Regions from separate parts of the Nocardioides luteus genome, predicted to be linked through region 3. Evidence: predicted binding sites of a transcription regulator. Region 3 holds the regulator's gene; each other region holds the start of a gene.
What was found. The regulator LexA, encoded in region 3, represses DNA repair genes until DNA is damaged. The targets are predictions, from matches to a motif close to TCGAACANNTGTTCGA.
Positions count from the first base shown of each region.

Region 1: recA (recombinase RecA) is a predicted target of LexA. The motif match lies at 8,762-8,777, and genes of this name have one in related genera.
Region 2: HD557_RS03155 (alpha-ketoglutarate-dependent dioxygenase AlkB) is a predicted target of LexA. The motif match lies at 6,542-6,557, and genes of this name have one in related genera.

Region 1 covers NZ_JADOVJ010000001.1:1,985,410-1,995,501, reverse strand. Annotated here, with positions in the region: gene HD557_RS09550 (nitrite/sulfite reductase) at 1-1,618, shown strand, start outside; gene HD557_RS09545 (hypothetical protein) at 1,615-1,785, shown strand; gene HD557_RS09540 (phosphoadenylyl-sulfate reductase) at 1,782-2,525, shown strand; gene HD557_RS09535 (sirohydrochlorin chelatase) at 2,602-3,345, shown strand; gene HD557_RS09530 (DUF3037 domain-containing protein) at 3,485-3,895, opposite strand; gene HD557_RS09525 (HipA family kinase) at 3,895-4,677, opposite strand; gene HD557_RS09520 (PPK2 family polyphosphate kinase) at 4,674-5,516, opposite strand; gene HD557_RS09515 (GNAT family N-acetyltransferase) at 5,557-6,252, opposite strand; gene HD557_RS09510 (phosphoribosyltransferase) at 6,276-6,776, opposite strand; gene HD557_RS09505 (regulatory protein RecX) at 6,773-7,516, opposite strand; gene recA (recombinase RecA) at 7,530-8,579, opposite strand; gene HD557_RS09495 (DUF4396 domain-containing protein) at 8,841-9,587, opposite strand; gene HD557_RS09490 (DUF6153 family protein) at 9,718-10,092, shown strand, end outside.
Region 2 covers NZ_JADOVJ010000001.1:659,310-669,401, forward strand. Annotated here, with positions in the region: gene HD557_RS03120 (vWA domain-containing protein) at 1-972, opposite strand, end outside; gene HD557_RS03125 (hypothetical protein) at 963-1,466, opposite strand; gene HD557_RS03130 (DUF58 domain-containing protein) at 1,453-2,340, opposite strand; gene HD557_RS03135 (AAA family ATPase) at 2,355-3,368, opposite strand; gene HD557_RS03140 (SDR family oxidoreductase) at 3,564-4,304, shown strand; gene HD557_RS03145 (SDR family NAD(P)-dependent oxidoreductase) at 4,348-5,238, shown strand; gene HD557_RS03150 (TetR/AcrR family transcriptional regulator) at 5,300-5,902, shown strand; gene HD557_RS03155 (alpha-ketoglutarate-dependent dioxygenase AlkB) at 5,910-6,521, opposite strand; gene HD557_RS03160 (GntR family transcriptional regulator) at 6,648-7,382, shown strand; gene HD557_RS03165 (hypothetical protein) at 7,393-7,740, opposite strand; gene HD557_RS03170 (DUF4031 domain-containing protein) at 7,820-8,086, shown strand; gene HD557_RS03175 (MFS transporter) at 8,083-9,318, opposite strand; gene HD557_RS03180 (HD domain-containing protein) at 9,359-9,976, opposite strand; gene serA (phosphoglycerate dehydrogenase) at 9,994-10,092, opposite strand, start outside.
Region 3 covers NZ_JADOVJ010000001.1:4,797,536-4,807,627, forward strand. Annotated here, with positions in the region: gene HD557_RS22950 (vitamin B12-dependent ribonucleotide reductase) at 1-2,446, opposite strand, end outside; gene nrdR (transcriptional regulator NrdR) at 2,637-3,137, opposite strand; gene HD557_RS22960 (hypothetical protein) at 3,536-4,468, shown strand; gene HD557_RS22965 (LysM peptidoglycan-binding domain-containing protein) at 4,585-4,962, opposite strand; gene lexA (transcriptional repressor LexA) at 5,143-5,907, shown strand; gene HD557_RS22975 (alkaline phosphatase D family protein) at 6,060-7,730, shown strand; gene HD557_RS22980 (MXAN_6640 family putative metalloprotease) at 7,871-9,361, shown strand; gene HD557_RS22985 (ATP-dependent DNA helicase) at 9,420-10,092, opposite strand, start outside.

The DNA of each region.
Region 1 (10,092 bases), 2.8 Mb from region 3:
GAACGAGGAGTCGAAGAAGAACGACGACCCGCTCAACGTTCGCGACCGGATCCTCTACACCTACTCCAAGCGCGGGTTCGACTCGATCGACCCGGCCGATATGCGCGGCCGCTTCCGCTGGTTCGGTCTCTACACCCAGCGCAAGCCCGGGATCGACGGCGGCAAGACCGCGATCCTCGAGGAAGAGGAGCTCGACGACCGCTACTTCATGATGCGGGTCCGCTCCGACGGCAAGCTGCTGTCCTCCGCTGCGGTGCGCACGCTGGGTCAGATCGGCGTCGACTTCGCCCGGGACACCGCCGACATCACCGACCGCGAGAACATCCAGTACCACTGGATCGAGATCGAGAACGTCCCGGAGATCTGGTCGCGCCTCGAGGAGGTCGGCCTGCACTCGACCGAGGCGTGCGGTGACTCGCCGCGTCCGTTCCTCGGCTCGCCGGTCGCCGGCGTCGCCGCCGACGAGATCATCGACGGCACCTCGGCGCTGCGCGAGATCGAGTCGCGCTACCTGGGCGACCCCGCCTTCTCGAACTTCCCGCGCAAGTTCAAGACCGCGCTGACCGGCCACCCCTCCCACGACGTGGCGCCGGAGATCAACGACATCGCCTTCGTCGGCACCGTCCACCCCGAGCACGGGCCCGGCTTCGACGTCTGGGTCGGCGGCGGTCTGTCCACCAACCCGCGCCTGGCCGAGAAGCTCGGCGTGTGGGTGCCGCTCGAGGAGGTCGCGGACGTGTGGGCCGGCGTCGCCGGCATCTTCCGCGACTACGGCTACCGCCGGCTGCGCTCGCGGGCGCGGCTGAAGTTCCTCGTCGCCGACTGGGGCAAGGAGAAGTTCCGCGAGGTCCTCGAGAACGAGTACCTCGACCGCGAGCTGATCTCCAACCCCTCCCCCGAGTCGCCGCTGGGCCACCGCGACCACGTCGGCATCCACGACCAGAAGGACGGCAAGAAGTACGTCGGGCTGGCCCCGATCGCCGGCCGCATCTCCGGCACCCACCTGGTCGAGCTCGCCGGCGTCATGGAGAAGTTCGCCGTCGAGGGCGCCCGGCTCACGCCGTACCAGAAGATCGTGCTCATCGGCGTCGACCCCGAGGTCGTCGAGGACCTGGTCACCGACCTGGACGCCATCGGCTTCTCTGCCCGGCCCTCCAACTGGCGGCAGAACACGATGGCCTGCACCGGCATCGAGTTCTGCAAGCTCGCGATCGTGGACACCAAGGACCGCGCCCGTGACCTGATCGCCTCGCTCGAGTCCCGCTTCCCCGAGCTCGACGCCTCGATCACCGTCAACGTCAACGGCTGCCCCAACGCCTGCGCCCGCACCCAGGTCGCGGACATCGGGCTCAAGGGCCAGCTGGTCCTCGACGACCAGGGCAACCAGGTCGAGGGCTTCCAGGTGCACCTGGGCGGCGCGACCGGTCTCACCGCCAACTTCGGGCGCAAGCTGCGGGCCCACAAGGTCACCTCGGCCGGGCTCGACGACTACATCTCCGCGCTGGTGGTCAACTACCTGGCCGACCGGACCGAGGGCGAGACGTTCTCGGCCTGGACCGCACGCGCCGACGAGGTGCTGCTGCGCGGGGAGAAGACCCTCACGGAGGTGCCCGCATGAGCGAGCGCGCCGGCACCCCGTTCCACTGCCCGTTCTGCGGGGAGACCGACCTGTGGCCGCACGAGGCGACGCACGGGTCCTGGGAGTGCCGCGCCTGCCTGCGGGCCTTCCAGCTGAAGTCGTTGGGACAGATCTCTCGGACCGTCACGAAGGAGGCGCAAGCATGAGCGTCAGCACAGCAGCCGCCCGGGCCAACCGCGCGGTCGACACCGAGGGACGTACGCCCGAGGAGCTGCGCGAGATCGTCTCCCACTGGGGAGCCGAGCTCGAGCTCGCCCCGGCCGAGACGATCATCGAGTGGGCCGCCGCCACCTTCGGCGAGCGGTTCGCGATCACGTCCTCGATGGGTGACGCGGTCCTGGCGCACCTCGCCTCGAAGGTCGTGCCCGGGATCGACGTGGTCTTCCTCGACACCGGCTACCACTTCATCGAGACGATCGGCACCCGCGACGCGGTCGCGGCGACGATGCCGGTCAACCTGTTGACGATCACCCCGGTGCAGAGCGTCGCGGAGCAGGACGCGGAGTACGGCAAGGACCTCTACCGGACCGACCCCGACCTGTGCTGCGCACTGCGCAAGGTCAAGCCGCTGGCCGACTCGCTCGCCTCCTACGACGCCTGGGCCACCGGCCTGCGCCGCGCGGAGACGAAGAACCGGGTCATCGCCCCGGTCATCGGCTGGGACGCCAAGCGCCAGAAGGTCAAGGTCTCGCCGATGGCGCGATGGTCCGACGAGCAGGTCGAGCGATACATCGAGGACAACGGAGTGCTCGTGAACCCGCTCGTCTATGACGGGTATCCCTCGATCGGCTGCGCGCCGTGCACCCGCCGGGTCGCTCCCGGCGAGGACCCGCGCAGCGGGCGATGGGCCGGCACCGGCAAGACCGAGTGCGGTATCCACGCCTGACCGGCCGCGCCGCCCGAAGGGCGCGAACAGACACAGACTTTCCGACGTTCCCCGCAACACCCGAAGGATGAAGACAATGGCAGCTCCCGCTCTGGTAGCCCTGGCTCACGGCAGCCGCGATCCGCAGTCCGCCGCGACCATCAACGCCCTCGTGGCCGAGGTACGCGCCCTGCGCCCCGACCTCCGCATCGAAGCCGCCTTCCTCGACCACTCCCGGCCGCGTTTCCAGGCCGTCATCGACAAGCTGGTCAAGGCCGGCCACGACGAGATCGTCGTCGTGCCGCTGCTGCTGACCGAGGCGTTCCACGCCCGCGTCGACGTACCCTCGGTCATCGCCGAGGCCACCGCCCGCCACTCCGGCCTGCGGATCCACACCAGCGCCATCCTCGGCCTCGAGAGCGTCTTCCTGCAGGTGCTCGACGAGCGCCTGCGGGAGTCGCTGAAGGCCGCCCGGGTGCGCGAGCTCGACGCCCTCGTCCTGGCCGCCGCCGGCTCCTCGGACTCGCTGGCCAACCAGTCCGTGGCCCGGCTGGCCCGGATCTGGGGTGCCCACCACAAGCTGCCGGTCGTGGCTGCGTACGCCTCGGCCGCTCCGCCCGCGACCGGCGAGGCCGTCCGCGCCTTCCGCGCCGAGGGCCGCCGCCACATCGCCGTCGGCATGCTCTTCCTGGCTCCCGGGCAGCTGCCCGACCGGGCCAAGGAGCTCGCCCTCGAGGCCGGCGCCGTCGCGGTCAGCGACCCGATGGGCGCCCACCCCGAGGTGGCCCGCACCATCCTGGCCCGCTACGCCGTCGGCGCCGTGGAGCTCGTCCCCGTCTGATCCGCCACCGCTGGTCGAGCCGCGAGCGCCAGCGAGCGTGTCGAGACCAACACGGTCCTCTCGGCGCTCGATAGGAACTGTGTTGGTCTCGACACGCCTCCGCCCAGCGGCTCCGGCGGCTCGACCAGAGGGTCGGCTGTCAGGCGATCTGGTGGGCGAAGATGCGGTCGAGCTCGGCGGCGGCGTCGGTGGTCACGCCGCCGTGGACGGGTCCGGGCTGCAGGACGGTGCTCTTCGGGGCCTTGAGGAGGCCGAAGCGGGCCGACTCGTTGTCGGAGAGCGCCCGGTTTCCGTACGCCGTGGCCCGGACGCCCGCGCCGAAGCCGGCGTGGGCCGCGCCGGCGCAGATCAGGTCGACCGACTCCAGGGCCGCCCGGACCAGGGAGAGGTCGAGACGCGGGGCGAAGGTGGCGAGGCGCTGCTCGTCGAGCGTCCAGCGGGCGGCGAGGAACTTCTGCTCGGGGCAGTAGAGGACGACGCCGACGTTGAGGAACTCCTCACGCTCGGGCCGGGGTACGCAGCGGAGCACGACGTACTGGTAGGCGTCCATCACGCCCCCTGGGCGGGCTCGGCCGCGGGCAGCCAGGGCCGCCCGCCGTCGAGGCGGGCACGCAGGAACGCGACGTAGCGCTCGCGCAGCGACTCCGGGGTGTCGTAGCCGGGGACGGGCTCGAGCCACTCGTCGGGTACGTCGGCGAGCACCTTCTCCAGCACCGCATCGTCGAGGCGAGCGGCGAGGTCGTCGTTCTGGGCGAGCGCCTCGGCGCCGAAGGCGCGCAGGATGTGCTCCGAGGTGTCGAAGGCCTGCGCCGCGTAGCGTGCCGGGTCGCCGCCCCCGCCGGGCCAGACGTGGTGGAAGTAGAGCGAGGCGCCGTGGTCGATGACGTAGAGCGCACCGTTCCACAGCAGCATGTTGGGGTTGCGCCAGGAGCGGTCGACGTTGGCGATCAGCGCATCCATCCACAGGATCCGCCCCGCCAGCGCCGGCTCGGGCGCGTAGGCGGCGTCGTAGCCGAACGCACCCGCCAGGAAGTCGATGCCGAGGTTGAGGCCGGCGCTCACGTTGAGGAGGTCCTGGACCTCCTCGTCGGCCTCGTAGCGCGCGATCTCGGGATCGAGGTCGAGCACGACCTGTTCCGGGGTCGGGATGTCGAGCGCCCGGCACAGGCCGGTGACGATCACCTCCGCGACCAGCACCCGAAGCCCCTGCCCGGCGCCACGGAACTTGCAGACATAGGTGCCGAGGTCATCGGCCTCCACGATCCCGGGCAGGCTGCCGCCCTCCCGGAGCGGGGTGACATACCGCGTCACCCGCACCGTCTCCAGACTCACGAGATGGTGTCCTCTTCCAGTCGTCTCTTCTCCTCGGCGATGTCGAAGCTGGGCGCGGGCCAGTCGAGATCGAGCCGGTCCAGGGTCTCCAGGAGCAGCTCGCCGATGGCCAGGTTGCGATACCACTTCTTGTCGCTCGGCACGAGGTACCACGGAGCGTACTCGGTGTTGGTGCGCTCCAGCGCAATCTCGTACGCCTCCTGGTAGCTGTCCCACAGCTGGCGCTCGTCGACGTCGCCGGGGCTGTACTTCCAGTGCTTCGTCGGGTCCTCGAGCCGCGCCAGCAGCCGCTTCTTCTGCTCCTTCGGCGAGATGTGCAGCATGCACTTGAGGATGACGGTGCCGTCGTCGGCCAGCCGCTGCTCGAAGTCGTTGATCGCGGCGTAGCGCCGCTCGATCTCTTCGGGGGCGGCGAGACCGCGGACACGTCCGATCAGCACGTCCTCGTAGTGGGAGCGGTCGAAGACACCGAGGTAGCCGGGCCCTGGCACCGCCTTCTCGATCCGCCACAGGAAGTCCTGGGCCCGTTCCTCCTCGGTCGGCGCCTTGAAGCTGGTGATCTTCACGCCGACCGGGTCGACCAACCCGACGGTGTGTTTCAGCACCCCACCCTTGCCGGAGGTGTCCATCCCCTGCAGGACGAGCAGCACCCGCTTCGGGGTGTCGCTCTCCCTGGAGGCGAACAGCTTGGTCTGCAGCTCGATCAGCGTCGGGCCGAGCTCGGCGAGCACCTGCTTGCCGGTCTCCTTGTCGGCGCCGACGCCGGGCGCGGAGTTGGTGTCGTACTTCCGCAGGTCCACCGGTCCGGCCGGCAGCCGCAGCTCGTCGAGAAGGCTCATGCCCTGACGATAGGCCCGCGACGGGGGCGAGCGGAGCGGCTCACCCGAGTACGCGCCGAAGATCCAGCGAGCAGCCGACCATCGTGGTCGTCGAGCCGTCGGGTTGCGGCTCGTCGAACCAGGTGCCCTGCTCGAAGCCCACCTTGTCGAGCATCCGCAAGGAGGCGGCGTTGCGGTGGTCGGGGGCGGCGAAGCAGGCCGTCGCGCCGGGATAGCGGCGCGGGATCGTGGTGAGCCAGACCCAGGCCATCCGCGGCCCGATGCCACGGCCGACGAAGGCCGGCTCCCCGATCGCGTAGTCGAAGCCGATCGCGTCCGGGTCGGGCGTGAGCAGGGCGTAGTCGGGCTCGTCGCTGATCCGGTAGTCCTGGCAGAAGCCGACCGAGCGCCCGTTGACCTCGATCACCCAGAAGGTCACCGGCGTCTTGCCGTCGATGTCGGGCCCGTAGTTCTCGGCCACCCACTCGGGCGTGGGCTCACCGTCGACGGAGTACCACCGGTGCACGTGCTCCGCGTTGAGCCAGCGGACCAGGTGCGGGAGGTCGCCGCGGGTCATCGGCCGCAGCGCCACCACCGGCATCGGGTCGGAGGAGAACTCCTTCACCTCGCCCGAGAGGTCCACCGCGTACGCAGGCCGCCCGGCGATCCTCGTCGCCGCCGATGCCCAGCTCTCCCCCGGGCGCGTCACACCACCGAGACGCTGTGTCCCGGTGTGGACGGCGACCGGTGTGAACATGACCTCAGGCTAGCGCCGAGGGGTCAGTGGGCCTTGCCGCCACGGCGGTCGACGAGCGGCGGCTGGGAGGACCACGGGAAGTCGATCCAGCGATCGGTCTTCTTGTAGACGTAGTCGGCGTTGATCACCGTCCACGGCTTCTCGAAGATCACCGCGGTGCGGGCCTCGGCCACGTGGCCCTCGCAGAAGTCGTGCACGATCTCCAGGGTCTTGCCGGTGTCGGCGACGTCGTCGGCGATGAGCACCTTCATGCCGGTCAGGTCGACCGCGGCCGGAGTGGGCGGCAGCATGATCGGGACGTCGAGACGCTCGTTGACGCCGGTGTAGAACTCCACGTTGACGGCGGACAGGTTCTTCACGTCGAGGGCGTAGCCCAGGCCCATCCCGAGGGCCAGGCCACCGCGGGCGATGGAGAGCACGATGTCGGGCTCGTAGCCGCTGTCGACGACCTTCTGGGCGATCTCGCGCACCGCGGTGCCGAAGAGTTCGTAGGTCAGGATCTCGCGCTCTTGCTGCTCACTCACAGATCGGATTCTGACACGAGACCACCAGGGTCATCTTCATCGGCAAGGGCGAGCTCCTCGCGGACGATGCCGTAGGCCACACCGGCGCCGTATCCCTTGCGGGCGAGCATCCCGACCAGACGCCGGGTCTTGGTCTGGTCGTCGAAGCGCTCGAGCGAGCGCAGCTTGCGCCGGACCATCCGCCGGCCGGCCTCACGCTCGTCATCCGGGTCGATCTCGTCGAGCGCCTCACGGGCGACGTCGTCGTCGATCCCCTTGCGGCGGAGCTCCTGGGCGAGGGCTCGGCGCGCCAGACCCTTTCCGGGCTGCCGGCTGGCGATCCAGGCCTTGGCGAAGGCCTCGTCGTCGATCAGGCCGACCTCTTCGAAGCGGTCCAGCAGCCGCGTCGCGAGGGCGGCCGGGACCTCCTTCTTCTCGAGCTTGTCGGCGAGCTCCTTGCGGCTGCGCGCCTGGCCCGTCAGGGCGTCGAGGAGGATCTTGCGGGCGATCGCCTCGTGGTCGGGCTCGGGATCGTTCTTGGGGTCTGCGGGGTCCGCGGGGCGGCTCTGGCGTCGGTGGGACCGTGTTGGTGATCTCGACAGGCTCGATCCAACGCCCGACGGGTCGTCCGACGGAGTGGGGTCGACCTTGCCTGCCCAGGCCTCGACACCGAGGGAGACGTCCCCCAGCCAGTCGGGCGCGGGTCGCTCGTCCACCCAGGGGTCCTGGGTGGACGAGCGGTCACGCTTGGACGAAGCCACGGATCAAAGGGACCTAGAAGTCCTCGACACCGGCAGGCTCGGCCGCGGGCGCGGCCTCTGCCTCGACGGTCGGAACGACACCGAGCTTCTCCAGGATCCGCTTCTCCAGCTCGTTGGCCAGGTCGGGGTTGTCCTTGAGGAAGTTGCGGGAGTTCTCCTTGCCCTGGCCGAGCTGGTCACCCTCGTAGGTGTACCAAGCGCCGGCCTTGCGGACCAGGCCCGCCTCGACACCGACGTCGATCAGGCCGCCCTCGCGGGAGATGCCCTTCCCGTACATGATGTCGAACTCGGCCTGCTTGAACGGCGGGGCCACCTTGTTCTTCACGACCTTGACGCGGGTGCGGTTGCCGACCATGTCGGTGCCGTCCTTGAGCGTCTCGATCCGGCGCACGTCGAGTCGCACCGAGGAGTAGAACTTCAGCGCGCGACCACCGGTCGTGGTCTCGGGCGAGCCGAACATCACGCCGATCTTCTCGCGCAGCTGGTTGATGAAGATCGCCGTCGTGCCGGAGTTGTTCAGGGCCGAGGTCATCTTCCGCAGCGCCTGGCTCATCAGTCGCGCCTGCAGACCGACGTGGCTGTCGCCCATCTCGCCCTCGATCTCAGCCCGCGGCACCAGCGCCGCGACGGAGTCGATGACGATCAGGTCGAGCGCGCCCGAGCGGATCAGCATGTCGGCGATCTCCAGGGCCTGCTCACCCGAGTCGGGCTGGGAGACCAGCAGGGCGTCGGTGTCGACGCCGAGGTTCTTCGCGTATTCCGGGTCGAGGGCGTGCTCGGCGTCGATGAAGGCCACGATGCCACCGGCGCGCTGGGCGCTGGCGACCGAGTGGAGGGCCACCGTCGTCTTACCCGACGACTCCGGACCGTAGATCTCCACGACCCGGCCGCGAGGCAGACCACCCAGGCCCAGCGCCACGTCGAGCGCGATCGAGCCGGTCGGGATCACCTCGAGGGGCGCCCGGGTCTCGTCGCCCAGCCGCATGACCGAGCCCTTGCCGAACTGCCTTTCGATGTTGGCGAGAGCGGCATCCAATGCCTTCTCGCGATCACCTGCCGCCATGTTCTTTCCTTCCTGAGGAGCAGATTTCTTGCCCCTGCCTGCCGCTTGTCCACGTGTCTTCGTCGTCATCAAGGCAGACGCTAGACGGGACCACCGACAGTTTCTGAACGGGACCCTCCGGCACGGTGTTTCACGACCCCTCGCAAAGCACGAACCACGCTCCACCTACCACCCACACTAGCCCGAACAAGCGTTCGATGTGAACACCTGTTCGGGCGTGTCGGGGTCGCCGAGCCCGTCGCCGGGCCCGTCGCCAGACCCTCAGTGGCCCTCCATCTCCATCTGCTCGGCGGGGGCCGGGTCGGCGCCGAGCTCGTCGGCGATGGAGACCGAGAGGCCGCCGAGCATGAAGGCGAAGATGGCCGCCGCGAGGGCGCCGCTCGAGAACGCCGGGATGTAGCGGTGGAAACCCTGCCGGACCGGGGCCGCCCCGTGGTACTCATGGGTCAGCGCGTGCCCCTTCCCCCGCTGCAACAGGTAACGGTTGACCGGGAACGCGGCGACGAAGGCGACCGTGAGCGCGATCATCATCCCGACCCAGAACACGACGTTGACCAGTCCGGCCTCCATGGCCCCCGGGATGAGCGCCATGACCAGGTTGTCGACCAGCTCCATGGTCGCGATCGAGAGCGTGTCGGCCGCGAGCACGACGCTGAGCGCGGTGCCGAGGGCCAGACCCGACTTGAGCAGCGGGAGGGTCGAGAGGGCGTAGCCGAAGACGAACGCGAGACCGACGGCCAGGACGATCGTCCAGCCCGTGCTCAGCCCGATCGCGGTGCCGATCATCAGACCGGCGATCTCGCCGATCGCGCACCCGGTGAGGCAGTGCAGCGTCGCGCTGGCGGCCATCGCGTTGATGCCGCTCCCGCCATGGGCGCCGTGGGCGCCGTGCCCGGAATGGTCAGGGGCCGAGTGCCCGGAGTGGTCTCCGTGACCCTCATGACCTTCGTGGCCCTCGTGCATCGAGTGCTCATGTCCGGCGTGCACGTGCTCGTCATGCGACTTCATGTCGCTCCCTTGCTCGATCGTTCGTCTGCCTACGGGGCAATTCATACCCCATGGGGGTATGCATCCGCAAGCGATATCCGCCCGCACGCCCGCTTTGTCCAACCGCACACGAGTCCTTAGGGTGTGCGGTGTGTGGACGGCAGCACGACGACAGCGGGCGACCCGGCCGGCCGTACGCGCCGGTCTGCTGGCAGCGGTCCTGGTCACAGTTGCCGGCCTGCTGGGCATGCATGCGCTGAGTCTGCACGGCACCCGCACCGACGGTGAGCACGCCGCGCCGCGCCTCCCCGCCGCCCACGTGGAGCACATGCACGCCCTCGAGCACGCCGACCACGGAGCCGCCGGCCACGCCGGACAGCCGGGCGGCGAGGAACACACGTCGATGGTGCTGTGCGCGGCGTTCCTGCTCGCAGCCGGGGCGCTGCTCCTGAGCGGGCTGTGGCGGCGTACGCCTGCCTGGTGGTTCTCCCCGACGCGCGGGCGGTCCCGCACGACCGGGCCCGCG
Region 2 (10,092 bases), 4.1 Mb from region 3:
GTAGACCCACCCGGCGATCAGCATCAGGACCCCGAGGACGATCGTCGCGATCGGCCAGCCGGGAGCGTCGCGGACCTGGTACTTCGGCGGCTCGACGACCTCGTCGGCCGAGAGCCGGTCGATGCCGGCCAGGATCGACTCGATCGAGCCGTCGTCACCGAGCAGCGAGAAGGTGCCGCCGGTGTCGGTCATCGCCTTGTCGAAGGTGGCGCGCTTGTCCTCCTGGAAGCTGAGGTCGGCGGAGCCGATGCCGTAGAGCTGGACGTCGCGCTCCTTGGCGAACTCGGTGGCCTCGGGCAGCGAGTAGACCGGCGGCCCGCCCTGCGGGTCGTTGTCGGAGGCGACGATGACCGCCCGGCCGCGCTCGGGGTTGGACAGGTCGAAGCGCTTGACGCAGGAGACGATCCCGTCGCTGATCAGGGAGGCGCGCTCCTTGCCGAGGTAGGTGCCGGCGACGTACTCCTGGTCGCCGAGGGCGAAGGCCCGGCCGGCGCGGGCCAGCTCGTCCTGCACCCAGCCGTAGTCGTCGGTGAGGGGGAAGACGGTGACCGCGGCGTCGCTCCACAGGACCAGGCTGACCCGCTCGCCGTTGAGGCCGGCGACGAGCTGGGAGTAGGCCTGGGTGACCTGGGTGTCCTCGTCGAACATCGAGGTCGAGGCGTCCAGGCAGAGCACGATGTCGCGGGTGGAGTAGCGGTTCTGGGTGATGTCGGTGGTCTGCGGCCGGGCGATCAGCCAGATGCACCCGATCACGGCGAGCGCGATCCCCGCGGTCTGCCACCAGGACAGCCAGCGCTGCTGGGTCGCGAGCTCCCGGAACCGGGGGAGGCGCTTGAGGCGCTCGGTGTGGGCGACAAGCACGGCGTCGGCCGGGCGGCGGTGCACCCGGGCGGCGAGTACGACGATCGCGGCGACGGCGATCACCGTGACGACCAGCATGATCACGCCGAGGACGGGCCATCTCAGGTCCATGTCGTCACCACCTGCCGGGCCCGGCCCAGTGCCTCGGGGAAGCGCTCGGCTGCCTGGCCCTCCTCCTCGGAGGCGAAGGCGGGCGGGTACATCACCTCGACGGCCATCGCCAGGGGACGGGTGCGGGGGTCGCTGCGTACGGTCGCCTTCAGGTCGGCGAGGACCATCTTGTCGGCCGGGATCTGGCTGACCTCGGCGACGTAGTCGCGCACGGTGCGGCTGAGGTGCTGGTGACCGACCCGAGCCGGTACGTCGCCACGGTGCACCGCCCGCTCGATCCGGTCGATCTCGGCCAGGTGCTCGGCGCGCAGGTCGCGCGGCTCGGGGACCCACGGCGTCTCGACCTCGACGACCGTCCGGCGCTTGCGGGTCAGCAGGATGACGGCGAGGTAGTAGAGCGCCACCCCGGCGAGCAGCGCGAGCGCGAGCACCAGCCACCAGCCCGAGTGGGCCAGCGGCTGCTGGAACTCCTCGGGGACGCTACCGGCGCGCATGACGGTGCCTCTCCAGGAGATGGAAGACGGCGCCGATGGCGGTGGTGTCGTCGCGGACCCGCTGGTAGGCGATGCCGAGGCGGTCCAGCGTGCTGCGCAGGCCGTGCTCCTCGGCAGCGGCCAGCTCGGCGTACTGCGCCTGGAGGACCGCGTCGCCGCTGAGCCATCCCGGCAGGGCCGCGACGGTGTCGACGTCGACGGTCGGTGCGCCGCCGGCCACCGCGGTGGTGGGGTCGAGGTCGTCGATGCCCGCGACCAGCACCTCGTGCTGGACGGTGAGGCGGCGCAGGATCGCGGCCATCTCGTCGCTGACCGAGTGCTCGTCGGTGACGACGAGCAGGATCGCCCGGCGGCGTACGTTGGTGGCGATGTGGCGCAGGACGGCGACGATGTCCGCCTCGGCGGCGTCGGGGGTGATGGCGTCGTGCGCCTGCCCCAGCGCCCGCTCGAGCGCGACCTCGGTGTCGGCAGGCTTGGTGAGCTTCTGGGTCTCCGAGTCGCCGTAGGCGACCGCGACCTTGTCGCCGTGGCGCACGCCCAGCCAGCCGACCAGGCCGGCGGTGAAGATCGCCAGGTCGCGCTTGGTCGTGGTGCCGGTCGCCTGGGCCGCCATGCTCCGGCCCGTGGAGATGGCCAGCAGCACCAGATGCTGGCGCTCGGCGGTGAACCGCTTGACCAGCAGGCTCCGGGACCGTGCCGTCGCCTTCCAGTCGATGTCCTTCACGTCGTCGCCGGGGACGTACTCCCGCAGGTCGTGGAAGTCCATCGAGCGCCCTGTCTGAAGTGACGCGTACTCCCCGTCGAGCAGCCCGACCACCTTGCGGTGGGCATGGATCATCAGCCGCGTGCGGATCCGAGGAAGGTACGTCGCCATGTGCTCAGGGGAGATCAGGGGCTGGGAACAGCGCGGACCAGTGCGTCGACGAGCATCTCGGGCTGGACCTTCTCGGCCAGCGCCTCGAAGCTGAGGTGGAGCCGGTGGCGCAGGATGCTGTGGCGCAGCTCGCGCACGTCCTCGGGGGTGACGTAGGAGCGGCCGAGCAGCAGCGCCGCCGCGCGGGAGGCCTGCAGGAAGGCGATCGAGGCACGCGGGGACGCGCCGATCTCGACGTAGGAGCCGGTCTCCGGCCCGAGGAGCTGGCGGGCGTTGCGGGTGGCCTGGACGAGGGCGACGATGTAGCGCTTGATCGCCGGGTCGACGTAGACGCGCTTGGTCAGCTCCTGGAGCCAGATCACGTCGTCGGGGTCGGCGACCGGACGGGTCTCCTCGTGGTCGGGACCGAGCGTGCCGGCCTCGATGCGCTCCAGGACGATGAGCTCCTCGCCGTCGCTGGGGTAGTTGACGATCTCCTTGAGCAGGAACCGGTCCATCTGGGCGTGGGGGAGGACGTAGGTGCCCTCCTCCTCGATCGGGTTCTGCGTGGCGAGCACCATGAACGGGCGTGGCAGCGGGTGGACGTGGCCGGCGATGCTCGTCTGGCGCTCCTGCATCGCCTCGAGCATGGCGCTCTGGGTCTTGGCGGAGCTTCGGTTGATCTCGTCCAGCAGCACGAAGTTGGCATGGACCGGTCCGAGCTGGGTCTCGAACTCGTGGTTGCGCTGGTCGTAGACCTGGGTGCCGATGATGTCGCTCGGCAGCAGGTCGGGGGTGCACTGGATCCGGGAGAACTGTGCCTTCACCGTCTGGCTCAGCGTGCTCGCGGCAAGTGTCTTGGCCAGTCCGGGCACGCTCTCCAGCAGCACGTGGCCCTCGGAGAGAAGCGCGATCAGCAGCGCTGTCCTGAGCCGTTCCTGGCCGACCACACGGCTGCTGAAGGCGGTGCTGATCCGCCCGACGATCTCCTTCGCCCTGGCGATCTCCTCGGCGGACGGCGGGGCGAGGGTGGGTGCGGTGGTGGTCAAGGCGGCTCCAGAGGCGTCGGCTGTCGGTCCCATCCTTTCCTACCAGCGTACGGAACGCATCTGGGGCCCACTCGAAAGCCGTTTCCGGGCACCGTGAAGGGCCTCCGGCGGGTGGCCTGAACCACATATGTGGACAGAGAGTTCATATCTGTGGTTATATGGACACATCGTTCACATCAACTCATGAAGGACACCATGACCACCATCAACAACACCCGCGTCGCACTGGTCACCGGCGGCTCGGGCGGCATCGGAGCGGCTGTCGTCGAGCGACTGGCCCGCGACGGCTTCGCGGTCGCCGTGCACTACGCCGGCAACGCGGAGCGGGCCGAGAAGCTCGTCGCGGAGATCGCCGCGGCCGGCGGCCAGGCGATCGCAGTCGGCGGTGACGTCGCGGACGAGGTCGCGATGGCCGAGGCCTTCAAGGCCACCAGCGAGGCGTTCGGCGGCATCGACGTCGTCGTCAACACCGCCGGCATCATGGCCCTGAGCCCGATCGCGTCGCTGGACCTGGACGTCCTCGACCGGATGCACCGCACCAACATCCGCGGCACCTTCGTCGTCTCGCAGCTCGCCGCCAACCAGGTCCGTGACGGCGGCGCCGTCATCAACTTCTCGACCTCGGTCAAGAAGGTCGCGCTGCCGGGTTACGCCGCCTACACCGCGTCCAAGGGCGCTGTCGACGCACTCACCATGGTGCTGGCCAAGGAGCTCGCGGGTCGCGACATCACCGTCAACGCGGTCGCGCCGGGACCGGTCGCCACGCCGCTGTTCCTGGACGGCAAGGACGAGGAGACCATCGAGCGGATGGCCAACATGAACCCGCTGCACCGCCTCGGCACGCCCGAAGACATCGCCGAGGTCGTGGCCTTCCTCGCGGGCCCGTGCCGCTGGATCAACGGTCAGGTCGTGTACGCCAACGGCGGCATGGTCTGAGCCGCAGAGAACCCCACGAAGAACCCCAAGGAAGGACATCGTCATGAATCAGATCGTCGTCATCACCGGGGCCTCGAGCGGCTTCGGTGCCCTCACCGCCCGCGCGCTGGCGCGGGCCGGACAGACCGTCTACGCCGGGATGCGCGAGACCGGCGGCCGCAACGCCCCGGCGGTCCGGGCGGCGGCCGACTACTCGGCCGAGCACGGGGTCGACCTCCGCGCGATCGAGCTCGACGTCAACTCCCAGGACTCGGTCGATGCGGCCATCGCCCGGATCGAGGCCGACAACGGCCGCATCGACGTCCTCATCCACAACGCCGGTCACATGGTCGTCGGCCCGACCGAGGCGTTCACGCCCGAGCAGCTGGCCGAGCTGTACGACGTCAACGTGCTCTCGACCCAGCGGGTGAACCGGGCCGTGCTGCCGGGCATGCGGGCACGTGGTGCCGGCCTGGTGGTGTGGGTGTCGAGCTCCTCGGTCAAGGGCGGTACGCCGCCCTACCTGGCGCCCTACTTCGCCGCCAAGGCGGGCATGGACTCCCTCGCCGTCTCCTACGCCGGCGAGCTCGCCCGCTGGGGTGTGGAGACCTCGATCGTCGTGCCCGGCTCGTTCACCAGCGGCACGAACCACTTCGCGCACTCCGGCCGGCCGGCCGACACGGCGGTCGAGGCCGCGTACGAGACCCGCTACGCCGGGCTCATGGGCCAGGTGGCCGAGAAGCTCGCCGCGCTGGCTCCGGCCGACGCGGACGCCTCGATGGTCTCCGACGAGATCACACGGATCGTGTCCCTGCCGGCCGGTGAGCGTCCGTTCCGGGTCCACATCGACCCGGCGGACGACGGCTCGGAGGAGGTCTCCGACGTGGCTGATCGTGTCCGCCGCGAGTTCCTCACCCGTGTCGACCTCGCCGACCTGCTCACCGTCGCTCGGTGAGTCGTCTCGCTGCCGGCGCCCCATACACTGACTCACCGATCGACATCAGAAGGGTGAGGACATGACCGCCGAGGACGTTCCGCCGCGCCGAGGACGGGGTCGTCGGCCCGCCGACGAGGTCCGAGCCGACATCCTCGGCACGACGGGCGAGCTGCTCCTCACCGAGGGCATCGCCGACCTCACCTTCGACCGGGTGGCCCGGGTTGCGGGCGTCAGCAAGACCACGCTCTACAAGTGGTGGCCGTCTCGGGGTGCGCTCGCTCTCGATGGTTACTTCCACGCGGTCGAGGACACTCTGGCCTTCCCGGACACCGGCGACATCCGGGCCGATCTCCTCAGCCAGCTGCACGCCTTCGTCGCGCTGATGACCGAGACGGCCGGCGGTTCAGCGCTCCTCCAGCTGATCGGGGAGGCGCAGACGGACCCCGAGCTCGCGGCCGCGTATCGAGCCCTCTACTCCGCCGAGCGCCGCCGCCTGGCCGTGGAGCGCCTCACGGCCGCTCAGGAGGCCGGCCAGATCCGGCCGGACGTCGACGTACGAGTCCTCATCGACCAGCTCTGGGGATCGGTCTACCACCGGCTGCTCATCCCTGACGAGCCCGTCACCCGTGAGTTCGCCACCGCCCTGGTCGCCAACCTCATGGACGGCGTCGCAGCATCCTGAGGGAGTCTCAGAAGACGTTGCGGGGCCGGAACTGGACCGAGATCCGGGGGCCGGCGGAGGAGACCTTGGGGATGGCGTGCTCCCAGGTGCGCTGGCAGGAGCCGCCCATGACGACCAGGTCGCCGTGGCCCATCTCGATGCTCATCCCCTTGCCGCCGCCCTGGGGCCGCAGCGCCAGACGGCGCGGGTCGCCGACGGAGACGATCGCGACCATCGTGTCGTTGCTGCGGCCGCGACCGATCCGGTCGCCGTGCCAGGCGACCGAGTCGTTGCCGTTGCGGTAGTAGCAGCAGCCCGCGGTCACGAACGGCTCGCCGAGCTCGGGCAGGTAGTGGGCGGTGAGGCGGCCGCGGGCCTCGGCGAGCCGCGGATGGGGGAGCGGGTCGCCCTGGAGGTAGGTGTGCAGGAGCCGGGGTACGTCGACGACGCGGTCGTACATCTGCCGGCGCTCCTCGCGCCACGGGACGTCGTGGACCAGGGCCGCGAAGACGTCGTCGGGATCAGGCAGCCAGCCACGGGCGACGTCCACCCAGGCTCCGCGGTCCAGATGGATCCGCTCGTAGGTCGTCTCGGTGGTCTCGTCGTCGGTGGGGGCGAAGAGTGTTCCCTGGAAGTCCACTCTGGCAGCATACCTCGGGATCGAACATGTGTTCTAGCGAAATCCTGTATTCGGGTTTCGTTGCACCTGATCTGCCTCATCTCATTGCAATGTCACAACTTGACCAAACCCGGGACCGTACGCCATGTGTACACCTACGCTCTGCTCATGGTCCGGTCGGTCGACGGTGAGCGTTCGCTCAAGCACGTCCAGATCCGGGAGTACGTCCGGGAGCTGGTCATCGGGGAGAGCCCGGGTGCGTCGGCACCCTCGGAGCGCGAGCTGGTCCAGAAGTTCAGCGTCGCCAGGGCGACCGTGCGGCAGGCGCTCGACGCGCTCGTCGCCGACGGTCTGCTGGTCCGGATCCCGGGCCGGGGCACGTTCGTGGCGCGTCCGCCGCGGGCGCAGAGTCCGGTGCTCGGGTTCAGCGAGGAGATGGCTCGCCGGGGGATGCAGGCCTCCTCCGAGACGCTGCTGCTGGGCCGGGAGAAGGCCGGGCCCACGATCGCGCGTGCGCTGGCGATCAAGGAGGGCGCGGCCGTCGTCCACTGGCGCCGTCTGCGCCGCGGCGACGGGGTGCCGATCTGCATCGAGGACGTCTATCTCGACGAGACGATCGTGCCCGGGATGCTCGAGCGCACCACGCCGACCAGCCTCTACGCCGAGCTGGCCCGCCGGCACATGCGCCCGTCGTGGGTCGACGACACGTTCCGCGCCGATGTGGCCAACATCGAGGAGGCCACGCTGCTCGGCCTCTCGGTCGGTGTGCCCGTGCTCCGCAGGCAGCGGAAGTCGGTGGCGGGGGACCGCTACGTCGAGGTCTGCCGCTCGGTCTACCGCGCCGACCGCTACGCGCTGCACCTGCAGCTCGGCCCCTCCTGACGCCTGCGGCTCAGAGATCGCCGAGCGGGGCGACCACGTCGCCGCTCTCCTCGCACACCCAGATCGGGTCCGGGCCGCCCAGGTCGGGGGTGATGTGGAGCGAGTGCACCGGGGCCTCGGGCGGACAGAGCGTGCACACGGGCCAGCGCTCGGAGTTCTCGTCGAAGAGCACGTCCTGCACGTCCTGGGCGACCAGGCCGGCGACGTACGCCTTGCCCTCCGGCCACTGCTCCACCCACCAGCCGCGCTCGGTCATCGCGTCCTCGAGGGCTGAGACGGCCGCCGCGCCGGCGAGTCCGCGCGCATCGAGGTCATGGAGCACCTTCGCCCGAGCCTCGAACAGCACTGTCGTGTTCATCACCGACCATTCTTGCCCACCGGTCAAGGAGGCGAGGGTCAAGCGGAAGCGCTCGCGAATTGCGGAGCAATCGCCAACAATGCAGCCTGTGATTCTGATCGATCCGCCGAACGTGCCCAGTCGTGGCCGGATGTGGTCGCACCTGGCCAGCGACACCTCCTACGAGGAGCTGCACGCCTTCGCGAGCCGGATGGGGATCCCGGCCCGCGGGTTCGACCGGGACCACTACGACGTCCCGGCGGAGGCGTACGACGACATGGTCGCCGCCGGTGCGGTCGAGGTGACGTCCCGGGCTCTGGTCTCTGCCCTGCTTGCTGCCGGCCTGCGGCGCCGCAAGCCGCGCTAGGCGGGTGACTTCTCGCCCGGGAGCGGCGCCTCCGCCGTGGGCTTCGTCATCCGCCGCACGGTGAGCCAGATCGCTGCCGCGATGAGCAGGCCGAGCCCGCCGCCGAGGATGAAGCCGCCCTGCCAGCCGATCAGGTCGATGGCGAACCCGGCGGTGGGTGCGCCGACGGCGCTGCCGAGGGTGATGGCCGAGCCGTGCCAGCCCATCACCTCGCCGCGTACGGTCGAGGGGACGCGGCTGGTGATCGCCTCGAGCGCCGCGGTCAGGGTCGGCGCGCAGAAGAAGCCGCTGAGCAGGAGCAGCACGGCGAACGAGACCGGACCCCAGGCGAACGCGGTGAGCACCGTCGTTGCGCCCAGCAGGACGAGCATCACCGCGGCGGACGGGTGGCGGTTGAGCGCGCCGTAGACGAGCGCGCCGACCAGGGACCCGAGCGCCCAGATCGCCATCACCAGCCCGAGGAGGGCGGTGCGGTCGAAGTCGCGCATCGCGGCCACGGTGCCGAGGTCCTCGGCGATGAGGATGAGCGAGGCGGTGAAGGTGCCGGCGAGGAGGAGTACGACGCCCGGGCTCACCCACGACGGGAGTGCGAAGCGGCGAGCCGGGGCGCCGGAGTCGCTGGGGACCGCGTCGCTCGGCACGGCCGGCTCGCCCTCGGTGATGCTCGGGTTGAGCAGCCACAGCACGATGGCCGCGGCGATCCCGAGCCACTGGGTCACCAGCAGCGCCCACGAGGTGCCGAGGTAGCTGGCGCTGAGCACGCCGATCACCGGCCCGACCATGAAGGCGAGCTCCGTCATGATCGCGTCGGCGCTGAGCGCCGCGGTGCGCTGCCCGGGTTCGACCGAGCGCAGCACGACCTGGCGAACGATCGACCAGGACGGCACGGTGAAGAGCCCGGCGACGGCGATCAGCGCGATCAGCGGAAGGTAGCCGACCCAGGGAGCGATCGACCAGGCGATCGGGAGGATGGCCAGCGGCAGCAGGAGCGTACGCCGCAGCCCGAGGCGGTCGAGGAGACGGCCGAGCCAGGGCCCGGAGATCGCCATCGCGATCGCGAGCACCGTCGAGACCAGACCGGCCTCGGCGTAGGAGCGATCCAGGGGTCCGACCACGTGCAGGGTCACGATGACCGAGGACGCCGGCATCGGGACGCGCAGGAACAGGCCCAGCACGAGGATGCGGCGAACGTCAGGGATCCGCCACAGGTCGGCGTACGTCTGGAAGCTCACCGACGGATTCTGTCACCCCGGAGGGGTATGGAACCAATTGTTATCGATCGGGTGACAGGTATGGTGCGAGCGTCTCCAGCTCTGCCGAGATGTTGGCCCGCGCGGCGGCCTCCCAGCTGATCCGCGCGAAGGGTGTCGAGTAGAGCGACTCCTTCTCCAGCAGCCGCTCCAGGACCTGGGCGCGGCCGACCCGGAACTCCTCGTCGGAGAGGTGCTGATACTCCTCGCGGACGGTCGCGACGTACTCCTCGTAGCGCTCCGCCGGGGCCGCCAGGATCGCCAGATCGGCGTCGGAGAGCACTCGGCCGCCGTGGTCGTCGGGCTCCGGGTCGTGGGTCTCGGTCAGCCGCACCAGACGAGCGACCTCGGCGACCACGTCGGGGTCCAGGTGGGCGGCCAAGGCGTCCTCGGCCCAGGTGGCCGAACGTTCCTCGGCGTCGCGCTCCCCGTCGTAGACGGAGTCGTGGAAGAAGGCCGCCAGGATGACGGTCAGCGGGTCGAAGCGCTCTCCCTCCTCCCGCAGCTCCTCGATCCGGTCCAGCACCTCGGAGAGGTGCCGGCGGTCGTGGTAGCGGCGGGTCGGCTCGTCGTACGCCGCCAGAACCTCACCGAGAAGGTCGGTCGCCTCTGGCAGCGGCCAATGTCGAGGGAGCTCCATGGGCCAGAACGCTAGCGTCAGGCGTGGTAGGCGCGCACCCACCTGGTGTGCGGGTTGCCCGCGATCTTCTCCAGCGTCGTGGGCGGAACGCTGGTCACATCGGTGACCACGAAGCC
Region 3 (10,092 bases):
CGTAGGTCTCCAGGGGCACGCCGTACTGGAGGCCGACAGACACCGCGATGGAGAAGGCGTCCATGACACCGGCCAGGGTCGAGCCCTGCTTGCCGAGCTTGAGGAAGACCTCACCGAGCTCGCCGTCGGCGTGCGCGCCGGAGGTCATGTAGCCCTCGGCACCGCCGACCGTGAAGGAGGTGGTGCGCGAGACGCGGGACTTCGGCAGGCGCTTGCGGGTCGGGGCGTAGACGATCTTCTCGATGATCTTCTCGACGACCTCGGGCTCGACCTCGGCGGCCGGAGCCTCCGCAGCAGCAGCCGTGGAGAGACCCTGGTCCTTCTTGGCGTTCTCCGACTTGCCGTCGGCCAGCGGCTGGCCGACCTTGCAGTTGTCGCGGTAGATCGCGGTGGCCTTCAGGCCCAGCTTCCACGACTCCATGTAGACCTGCTCGATGTCCTCGACGGTCGCGGTCTCGGGCAGGTTGACGGTCTTGGAGATCGCACCGGAGAGGAACGGCTGGGTCGCCGCCATCATGCGTACGTGGCCCATCGGCTGCAGGGCGCGCTTGCCCATCGCGGTGTCGAAGACCTCGTAGTGCTCCTGGCGCAGGCCGGGGGCGTCGACGACGTGGCCGTGCTCGGCGATGTAGGCGACGATCGCCTCGATCTGCTCGGCCTGGTAGCCCAGCTTGGTGAGGGCCCGCGGGATCACCTGGTTGACGATCTGCATCGAACCGCCACCGACGAGCTTCTTGAACTTGACCAGCGAGAAGTCCGGCTCGATGCCGGTGGTGTCGCAGTCCATCATGAAGCCGATGGTGCCGGTCGGCGCGAGCAGCGAGGCCTGGGCGTTGCGGAAGCCGTTGACCTTGCCGATCTCGACGACGTCGGACCACACCCGGGTCGCCGCGTCGATGATGTTGCGGTCGACCGGGTTGATCGAGCGGACCGCGTCGTTGGCGGCCTGGTGCTTGCGCATGACCCGCTGGTGGGCCTCGGCGTTGCGGGCGTAGCCGGCGTACGGACCGACGACGCCGGCCAGCTCGGCCGAACGCTTGTAGCCGGCACCGGTCATCAGCGAGGTGATGGCGGCGGCCATGGTGCGGCCACCCTCGGAGTCGTAGCCCAGACCCATCGCCATCAGCAGGGCGCCGAGGTTGGCGTACCCGATGCCGAGCTGGCGGTAGTCGCGGGTGGTCTCGCCGATCGCCTCGGTCGGGAAGTCGGCGAAGCAGATGGAGATGTCCATCGCGGTGAAGACGATCTCGCAGGCCTGCTGGAAGCGGACCGCGTCGAAGGTGTCGTCGTCCTTGAGGAACTTCAGCAGGTTCAGCGACGCCAGGTTGCAGGAGGAGTTGTCCAGCGACATGTACTCCGAGCACGGGTTGGAGCCGGTGATCCGGCCCGTCTCCGGGTTGGTGTGCCAGTCGTTGATGGTGTCGTCGTACTGCAGACCCGGGTCGGCACACTCCCACGCCGCGATCGAGATCTTGCGGAACAGCTCGCGGGCGTCGATCTCCTCGATGACCTCACCGGTCGTACGCGCCCGGAGGCCGAACTTCTTGCCCTCCTCGACCGCACGCATGAACTCGTCGGAGACGCGCACCGAATTGTTGGCGTTCTGGTACTGCACCGACGAGATGTCCTTGCCGCCCAGGTCCATGTCGAAGCCGGCGTCGCGCAGCGCGCGGATCTTGTCCTCCTCGCGCGCCTTGGTCTCGACGAACTCCTCGATGTCGGGGTGGTCGACATCGAGGACGACCATCTTCGCCGCGCGGCGGGTGGCGCCACCGGACTTGATGGTGCCCGCGGAGGCGTCGGCACCGCGCATGAAGGAGACCGGGCCGGAGGCGGTGCCGCCGGAGGACTTCAGCAGCTCCTTGGAGGAGCGGATGCGGGAGAGGTTGAGACCGGCACCGGAGCCGCCCTTGAAGATCAGGCCCTCCTCCTTGTACCAGTTCAGGATCGAGTCCATGGAGTCGTCGACCGAGAGGATGAAACAGGCCGAGACCTGCTGGGGGGACTCGGTGCCGACGTTGAACCAGACCGGCGAGTTGAAGGCGAAGTGCTGGTTGACCAGCAGCCAGGTGAGCTCGCGACCGAAAAGGTCGGCGTCGGCCTCGGAGGCGAAGTAGCCGTTCTCCTTGCCGGAGGCGACGTAGGTGTTCACGACCCGGTCGATCAGCTGCTTCAGGCTCTGCTCACGCTTGTCGGTGCCGAGGGCACCGCGGAAGTACTTGGTCGTCACGATCGTCGAGGCGTTGATCGACCAGAAGTCGGGGAACTCGACTCCGGTCTGCTCGAAGACGGTCTCACCCGTCTTCCAGTTCTTCTGGACGACGTCGCGTCGCTCCCAGGTGATCTCGTCGTAGGGGTGGACGCCCTCGGTGCTGAAGATCCGCTCGATCTTCAGCCCGGCGCCCGCCTTCGACGATGCCTGTGCCTCTGCTGCCGTGTCTGTCATTTCGTTCCCCCTGTTGTCATCGATCGCTGTGCCGTACTGCTGGTCGGTGCTGATGGTGGAGTCTCCTGTTGCGCCCGTTCGGGCTTCGTGCGTCGTGCTGTGCTGTTTTCGCTGGATGGCCCGGACAGGTCGCTTCCCCACGGCCTGCCCGGGCCGGTCTGTGTGCCATCGTTGCGAATGGCCGTGGGATCTAGTCGCTGCCCACCGGGGCCTCGACCGGATGTTCTGCCTCGAAGTCCTGGACTTCCCGTTCCGTACGCAGCATCTGGATCTCGCGCTCGAAGTCGTCCGCCGAGCCGAAGGCCCGGTAGACGCTCGCGAAACGCAGGTAGGCCACCTCGTCGAGCTCGCGCAGCGGCGCGAGGATCGCCAGCCCCACCTCGTGGCTGGGGACCTCGGCCAACCCCTGGCTCCGCAGCGCCTGCTCGACCTCCTGGCCGAGGCAGGCGAGCTGGTCCTCGGTGACCGGACGCCCCTTGCACGCCTTGCGTACGCCGTGCACCGCCTTGTCGCGGCTGAACGGCTCCGCTGCGCCGGAGCGCTTGGCCACCATCAGCTGCATCTGTTCGACGGTCGTGAACCGCTTCCCACATTCCTGGCAGACCCGACGGCGCCGGATCTGGCCGCCGTCCTCGGCCACACGGGAGTCGAGCACCTTGGTGTCGCTGTGTCGGCAGAACGGACAGTGCACGGTCGAGCCCCTCTCGTGAAGCCTTGTGGATCCAGGCCGTCTCAGCGGCGGCCCGAGCCTGTGGAACCTGTGGAATTGAGCGTGAGTCCCTGTGGAACAACACCCTCGGGGCTGTGGGTCATCCGCCCGTTCATGTGAACTAGATGTGGATAACTACAGCGGTGTAACTACTAGATGTAGTGGTAACCGTACGCCCGCCCCCCAGCCGATGCAAGCGAGCGCCGCGTTTCCCCGTGCGCCCGGCGTGTCGCCGGTCAAACACCGAAAGATTCCGGTTCAGCGGCGACGGGCTGGCCCAGATGGGTAAGAATGACCCCGTGACAAACATCTCCGGAGGTAATCGCGTCGGGTCGCGGAGAGGCACGCGCCCCAGAAGCGGTCCCCGGCCACCGTTCATCTTGCCTGCGATCGCGACGCTGGCATTCCTCGTCATCTGGGGAGTGCTCGTGTGGGTCGCCGTCGGTTTCGGGGCCGACGCACGAGGAGGCGATTCCGGCGCCTGGGTGAAGCTCGCCATCGCGGCCGTCGTCGCAGTCGCCTGTCTCTTCCTGACCTTCACCTTCGCCGGGAAGGCCTGGCGGGCCCTCACCGGCTCCCCCACCCCACCGCCCGCCGACGACTACACCGGAAGCCACTCCAACGCCTACGTCGAGGAGCAGGACTACCCGGAGCAGCCCTACGGCGACCCGACCTACACCGAGCAGGACTACTACGGCACCGGCTCCTACGGCTACGAGGACACCAGCTCCTACGGCCGGCACAGCTCCGACACCGGGAGCCAGTCTCCGTACGACACCGGCAGCCAGTCTCCCTACGACACCGGCAACCAGTCTCTGTACGGCGACACCGGCAGCCGCTCGGCCTACACCGACACCGGCTCGCAGTCGCCCTACGGCTACACGAGCAGCTCCCCGGACTTCGGCAACACCGGGAGCCGGTCGGCCTACGGCGCACCGAGCTACCAGCCGCCGGCCCCGACACCGCCGAGTGCTCCGCCCTACTACACGAGCCCGCCGACGCCGACCTCCACGCCGACAAGCTCCCCGGCATACGGCTCGCAGGGCTACGGCACGGACAGCTACCCCACCCAGCAGGCCGGCTCGTCGCCATATCAGTCGGGCGCTTACCAGGCTCCGACCAGCTACGGCCAGACCGGCTCGAGGGCTCGGCTGACCCAGGACCCCGCGGCGACGCAGGCGATGCCCGCCCAGCGCCAGCCCCAGGACCCGCCGGCCGCCGAGCCGGACGACGAGTGGCCGCCGCGCCACAGCTCCCGCAACAAGCCGTGGCCGCCGGCCGAACCGGACACCCCCTACCGCGGGCGTCACTGACGACCGCCAGGACAGCGAGAGTGCTGCAGACGCTTCCCATCGTCTGCAGCACTCTCACTTTTCCCCGGTTGCCGGCTGCCAGGGTCGAAGGAGCAGCCGGACATCTGTGGGCGCCTCTACGGCGCGGTCGGAATGATCAAGGTCTGCCCGGACACGAGCATCGAGGACTCGAGACTGTTGAGCTCCTTGATCCTCTGCTCCATCTCCCGAATCGAGGCGTCTGTCCCAGCGACGGCTTCCGCCGAGATGTCCCAGAGCGTGTCGCCATCGCCGACGACCATCGTGTGGGCGGAGGGAGCGGGGCTTTTGTCGGCACCGTCCTCCACCGCGAAGGCCACCCGCGCCCCGATCAGCGCGATCCCGAAGAGCACCACGAGCGCGAACGCGAACACGACGATCCGGCCCCGCCGAGTGAGCCGCACGGTCGAGCGACGCACCTCCCGCACGGGCCGGGGCGGCTCGGCTACGGGCAGCACATAGACGGTTGCACTCATCACGGCCTCCAGTTCACAAGTCTCTCGATCACGTGTTCGATCGAGCACATGTTCGAAGGTAGATCACGTGTTCGAACAACGCAAGTAGCGACCCCAAGAATTTTCGAACGCCGACACGCACTACCGAAGAGATCGAACAGATGTTTGATGTAGTGGTGCCAGAGGGACTAATGTGATGACATGACCACGCAGAAGACAGGCACCGGATCAGGCGGTTCGAAGAGCCGCGTCCGCGAGCTGCCCGACGGGCCGCCGGACGCTACCGGGCTCACGCCGCGTCAGCAGCGCATCCTCGCTCACCTGCGCGACAGCATCGAGCAGCGGGGCTACCCGCCCAGCATGCGTGAGATCGGCGCCGCGGTCGGGCTGACCAGCACCAGCAGCGTCGCCCACCAGCTGCGGGCGCTGGAGCAGCGTGGTCTGATCCGCAAGGACCCGAAGCGGCCCCGCGCCCTCGAGGTCTTCCTGCCCGAGGTGATGGCCCACCGCAAGGCGATGTCCGGCGAGGAGACCGAGCCGACGATCACGGCCGAGGCCGTCGTCAACCCCAACCCCGACGCCGCCATGGTTCCCCTGGTCGGTCGGATCGCGGCCGGTGGCCCGATCCTGGCCGAGGAGACCTCGAGCCAGCAGAGCGTCGAGGACGTCTTCCCGCTGCCCAAGCAGCTGGTCGGCAACGGCGACCTCTTCCTGCTCTCGGTCTCCGGTGACTCGATGGTCGACGCGGCGATCTGCGACGGCGACTTCGTGGTCGTGCGCCAGCAGCCCACCGCCGAGAACGGCGAGATCGTGGCCGCGCTGATCGACGGCGAGGCGACCGTCAAGACGCTCTCCCGCAAGGACGGCAAGGTCTGGCTGCTGCCGCACAACGCGGCGTACGAGCCGATCGACGGCACCCACGCGACGATCCTCGGCAAGGTGACCGCGGTCCTGCGCAGCCTCTGAGTCCTGCCTCACACCTCCCGGAACCGGAGGGCATGTCTGGCAAATCCACGCCCGCTGCGCTGTCTTTCCCAGACATGCCCTCCCCGGGAACACTGCGTGAAATCCAGCCGCCGGCCCATGACAGGGCCGGCGGCTGCGTCGTTCCATACAGCGTGACTCAGACGCAGATCGACCGCCGCACCCTCATCGCCGCCGGACTGGCCACCGCCGCAGGAGCGGGAGCCGTGGCGCTGCCGGCACCCGCCGAGGCGGCCGGCGACACGCTCAACCACTTCCAGCACGGTGTCGCCTCGGGCGACCCGCTCCCGCACCGCGTGGTCATCTGGACCCGGGTCACACCCACGGCCGAGGCGACTCCGGGATCCGGCCTGGGCGAGGAGGTCCTGGTCCGCTGGGAGGTCTCGCCGACCGCGGACTTCGGTCGCGTCGTCGCCAAGGGCTCCCAGCAGACCGGCCCCGACCGCGACCACACCGTGAAGCTCGACGTCACCGGCCTCTCGCCCGAGAGCTGGTACTTCTACCGCTTCAGCTACAACGGCCAGACCAGCCGCGTCGGCCGCACCCGCACCGCTCCGGCCGCGGACGCGACCCCGGACAACGTACGTTTCGGGGTGGTCTCCTGCTCCAACCTGCAGGCCGGCTGGTTCGCCGCCTACCGCCACCTCGCCGCCCGCGACGACCTGCACGCGATCCTCCACCTGGGCGACTACCTCTACGAATACGGCCCCGGTGAGTACGGCTACGGCATGGCCAACGAGGACATCCGCTCGCACGAGCCGGCCCACGAGATGCACACCCTGGCCGACTACCGGATCCGGCACGCGCAGTACAAGCGGGACGTCGACCTCGCCGACGCCCACGCCCACCTGCCCTGGATCGTCACCTGGGACGACCACGAGTCCGCCAACGACGCCTGGCTGCTGGGCGCGGAGAACAACGAGCCCGGCGAGTACGACTGGATCGACCGCAAGACCAACTCCAACCAGGCCTACGACGAGTGGATGCCGCTGCGCGTCGACGGCACCGCCACGGTGGAGACCGACGACCACCTCCACGACACGATCTACCGGAGGCTCCGCTTCGGGACCCTGCTCGAGCTGAGCATGCTCGACCTGCGGTCCTACCGCTCCCAGCAGGTCGCCCGCACCGACCTGGCCGGGGCCGACGACCCGGACCGCACGATCACCGGCGACAAGCAGCTGGAGTGGCTCAAGGAGGGCCTGCTCACCGACGCCCGCTGGAAGATCGTCGGCAACCCGGTCATGATCGCGCCGGTCACCTTCGGAGCTCTTCCGAAGAGCCTGATCAGCCCTGTCAACGATGTCACCGGGCTGCTGCCCGACAACGGCATCGCCCTCAACGTGGACCAGTGGGACGGCTACACCGCCGACCGCACCGACCTCTTCGAGCACATCCGCAACAACGCGATCACCGACACCGTCTTCGTCACCGGCGACATCCACTCGGCCTGGGCCTGCGACCTGCCGTACGACTCCGCCGTCTACCCGCTCGGCAGGACGGCCGGCGTCGAGTTCGTCGCCACCTCGGTGACCTCGAACAACCTCAAGGACATCCTCGGCGCCCCACGCCGCACGGTCAGCGTGACCGTCGAAGAGATCATCAGGACCGCCAACCGCCACGTCCGCTACCTCAACTTCGACGACCACGGCTTCTCGGTCCTCGACGTGACCCGCAACCGCGCCCAGATGGACTGGTACGTCATCGGCGAGCGCAAGGACGCCAGGACCACGGCCACCTGGAGCAGGTCGTACGCCACCGCGACCGGGAGCAACCGGCTCCATCACGTCACCGAGCCCGTCTAGGCGTTTCACCGGTGTGGCCGAGTCGTCGTGCCCTTAGACTGCCCTGGTCTGCCTTCCCGAACGTCTGGTATCTCATGCGAAACATTGCCCGCCGGATCAACCGCAAACAACGCTCCTTCGTCTTGATCGCAGGGATGGTAGTGGCCACCTTCGCCGCCACCATGCCCGCAACCGGATCGACCCAGGCGAGCTCGGTGCGCACCGGCGGTGACACCAGCGCCGCGCAGCCGGTGACGGAGGAGGCGGCCCGGGAAGCTCTCGCCGAGGCCAAGAAGGTCAAGCGCAACCAGTCGGTCCGCGGCGCCCGCCAGGTCGTGCCGGGCCGGCACGTCGCGGGTCGGCCCGACGCGACCATCGCCCTGACCAACCTCTGGAACGCCAAGGACGCCCTGGACGGCTCCAGCCAGAAGGCCGCCCGCCAGCTGCTCGCCCGCCCGCGCACCGCGACCCAGACCTGCAGCGACGTCGTCTGCGTCCACTACTCGCCGGGCAAGGGCGGCGACAGCGCCTCGGTGGCGTACGCGACCCAGGTCCGTGACGTGGTCACGAAGGTCCACAACGTCTATGTGCAGGCGGGCTACCGCAAGCCGGCGGCCGACAAGACGGTCACCCCGGGCAAGGTCGACATCTACCTGGAGAACCTCTACGACGAGGGCTACTACGGCTACTGCGCGCCCGAGACGAAGGTCTCCAAGACCGCTGCGACGGCCTACTGCGTCCTGGACAACGACTACGCCACCGCTGAGTACGGCACGGCCAACACGCCCACCGAGAACCTCCGGGTCACCGCCGCCCACGAGTACTTCCACGCCGTCCAGTTCGCCTACGACGCCGGCGAGGACCGCTGGATGATGGAGTCCACGGCGACCTGGGTCGAGGACGAGGTCTACGACAGCATCAACGACAACCGGCAGTACCTGGCCTACGGTCAGCTCGAGGACCAGCGCAAGCCGCTGGACAACTCCAACGTCTCCAACCTCGGCATCTACGGCAACTGGATCTTCTTCCGCTACCTCTCCGAGCGCTTCGCCAAGGAGCGGGGCTCCCTGCCGGAGGTGGTCCTCGGCGTCTGGAACCGGGCCCCGTCGACCTACTCCACCGCTGCCATCCGACAGGCGCTCGCCGCGCGCGGCACCACGCTGAAGCTGCAGTACGCCCGCTTCGCCGCCGCCAACCTGGCCCCCTCGAAGAGCTACAGCGAGGGCGGGGCCTACTACCCGCCGGTCTACGACGGCCGCACCGCGCTGCCCGCCAAGCGACAGACCGTCGACGGCCAGTTCACCCTCAAGCACCTCACCTACGCCTCCCAGCGTCTGGTGCCGAAGAACGTCGGCAAGGGCTGGAAGCTGCGCATCAAGGTCGACGTCGCCCGACCCAACGCCAACGCCGCCGTCGTCAGCATCTTCCGCACCGACGGCACCCGCGGCGTCTACTACCTCAAGCCCAACAGCAAGGGCATCGCCACGAAGACGATCGAGGGCTTCTCGTCCAAGCGGATCCGCAAGGTCGAGGTCACCTTCGCCAACGCGAGCAGCAACTTCACGTGCGGCCAGGGCACCGCGTACTCGTGCCACGGCATCGCCACGCCCGACAAGGCCACCCACCGCTGGTGGGCCAAGACCTACCGCTGACCCGTTGAAGCACGCCGAGTCGGCTCGTCACAACGAGCCGACTCGGCGTGCTTCTCGGTCAGGCAGAGGCTGATTCGGAGAGCCGCTTCAGGGCCTGCCGCACGATGGCGGGGTCGGTGGTGGCCCACATCGGCGGCAGGCTCGCCTTGAGGAAGCCGCCGTAGCGGGCGGTCGCCAGGCGGGGGTCCAGCACCGCCACGACCCCGCGGTCGGTGGTGGTGCGGATCAGCCGGCCGGCACCCTGCGCCATGAGCAGCGCTGCATGGGTGGCGGCGACCTGCATGAAGCCGTTGCCACCGGCCTTGTCGGCGGCCTGCTGCCGGGCCGACATCAGCGGGTCGTCGGGCCGCGGGAACGGGATCCGGTCGATGATCACCAGCTGGCAGGTGTCGCCGGGGACGTCGATCCCCTGCCACAGCGACAGCGTGCCGAAGAGCACCGTGTGGGGGTCGGCGACGAACTGCGCGGCGAGCTCGGGCAGCTGCGCGTCGCCCTGGGCCAGCGTGGTCAGGTGAGGCAGCTTCTGGCGCACGACCTCGGCCGCCGCCTCGGCCGCGCGGCGGGAGGAGAAGAGCCCGAGCGTACGCCCGTCGGCGGCGTCGACCAGGTCGACGATCTCGTCGAGGGTCTTGGCGCCCATACCGTCGCGGCCGGGAGGCGGCAGGTGGCGGGCGACGTAGAGGATCCCCTGCCGGCCGTAGTCGAACGGGCTGCCGACGTCGAGCCCGACC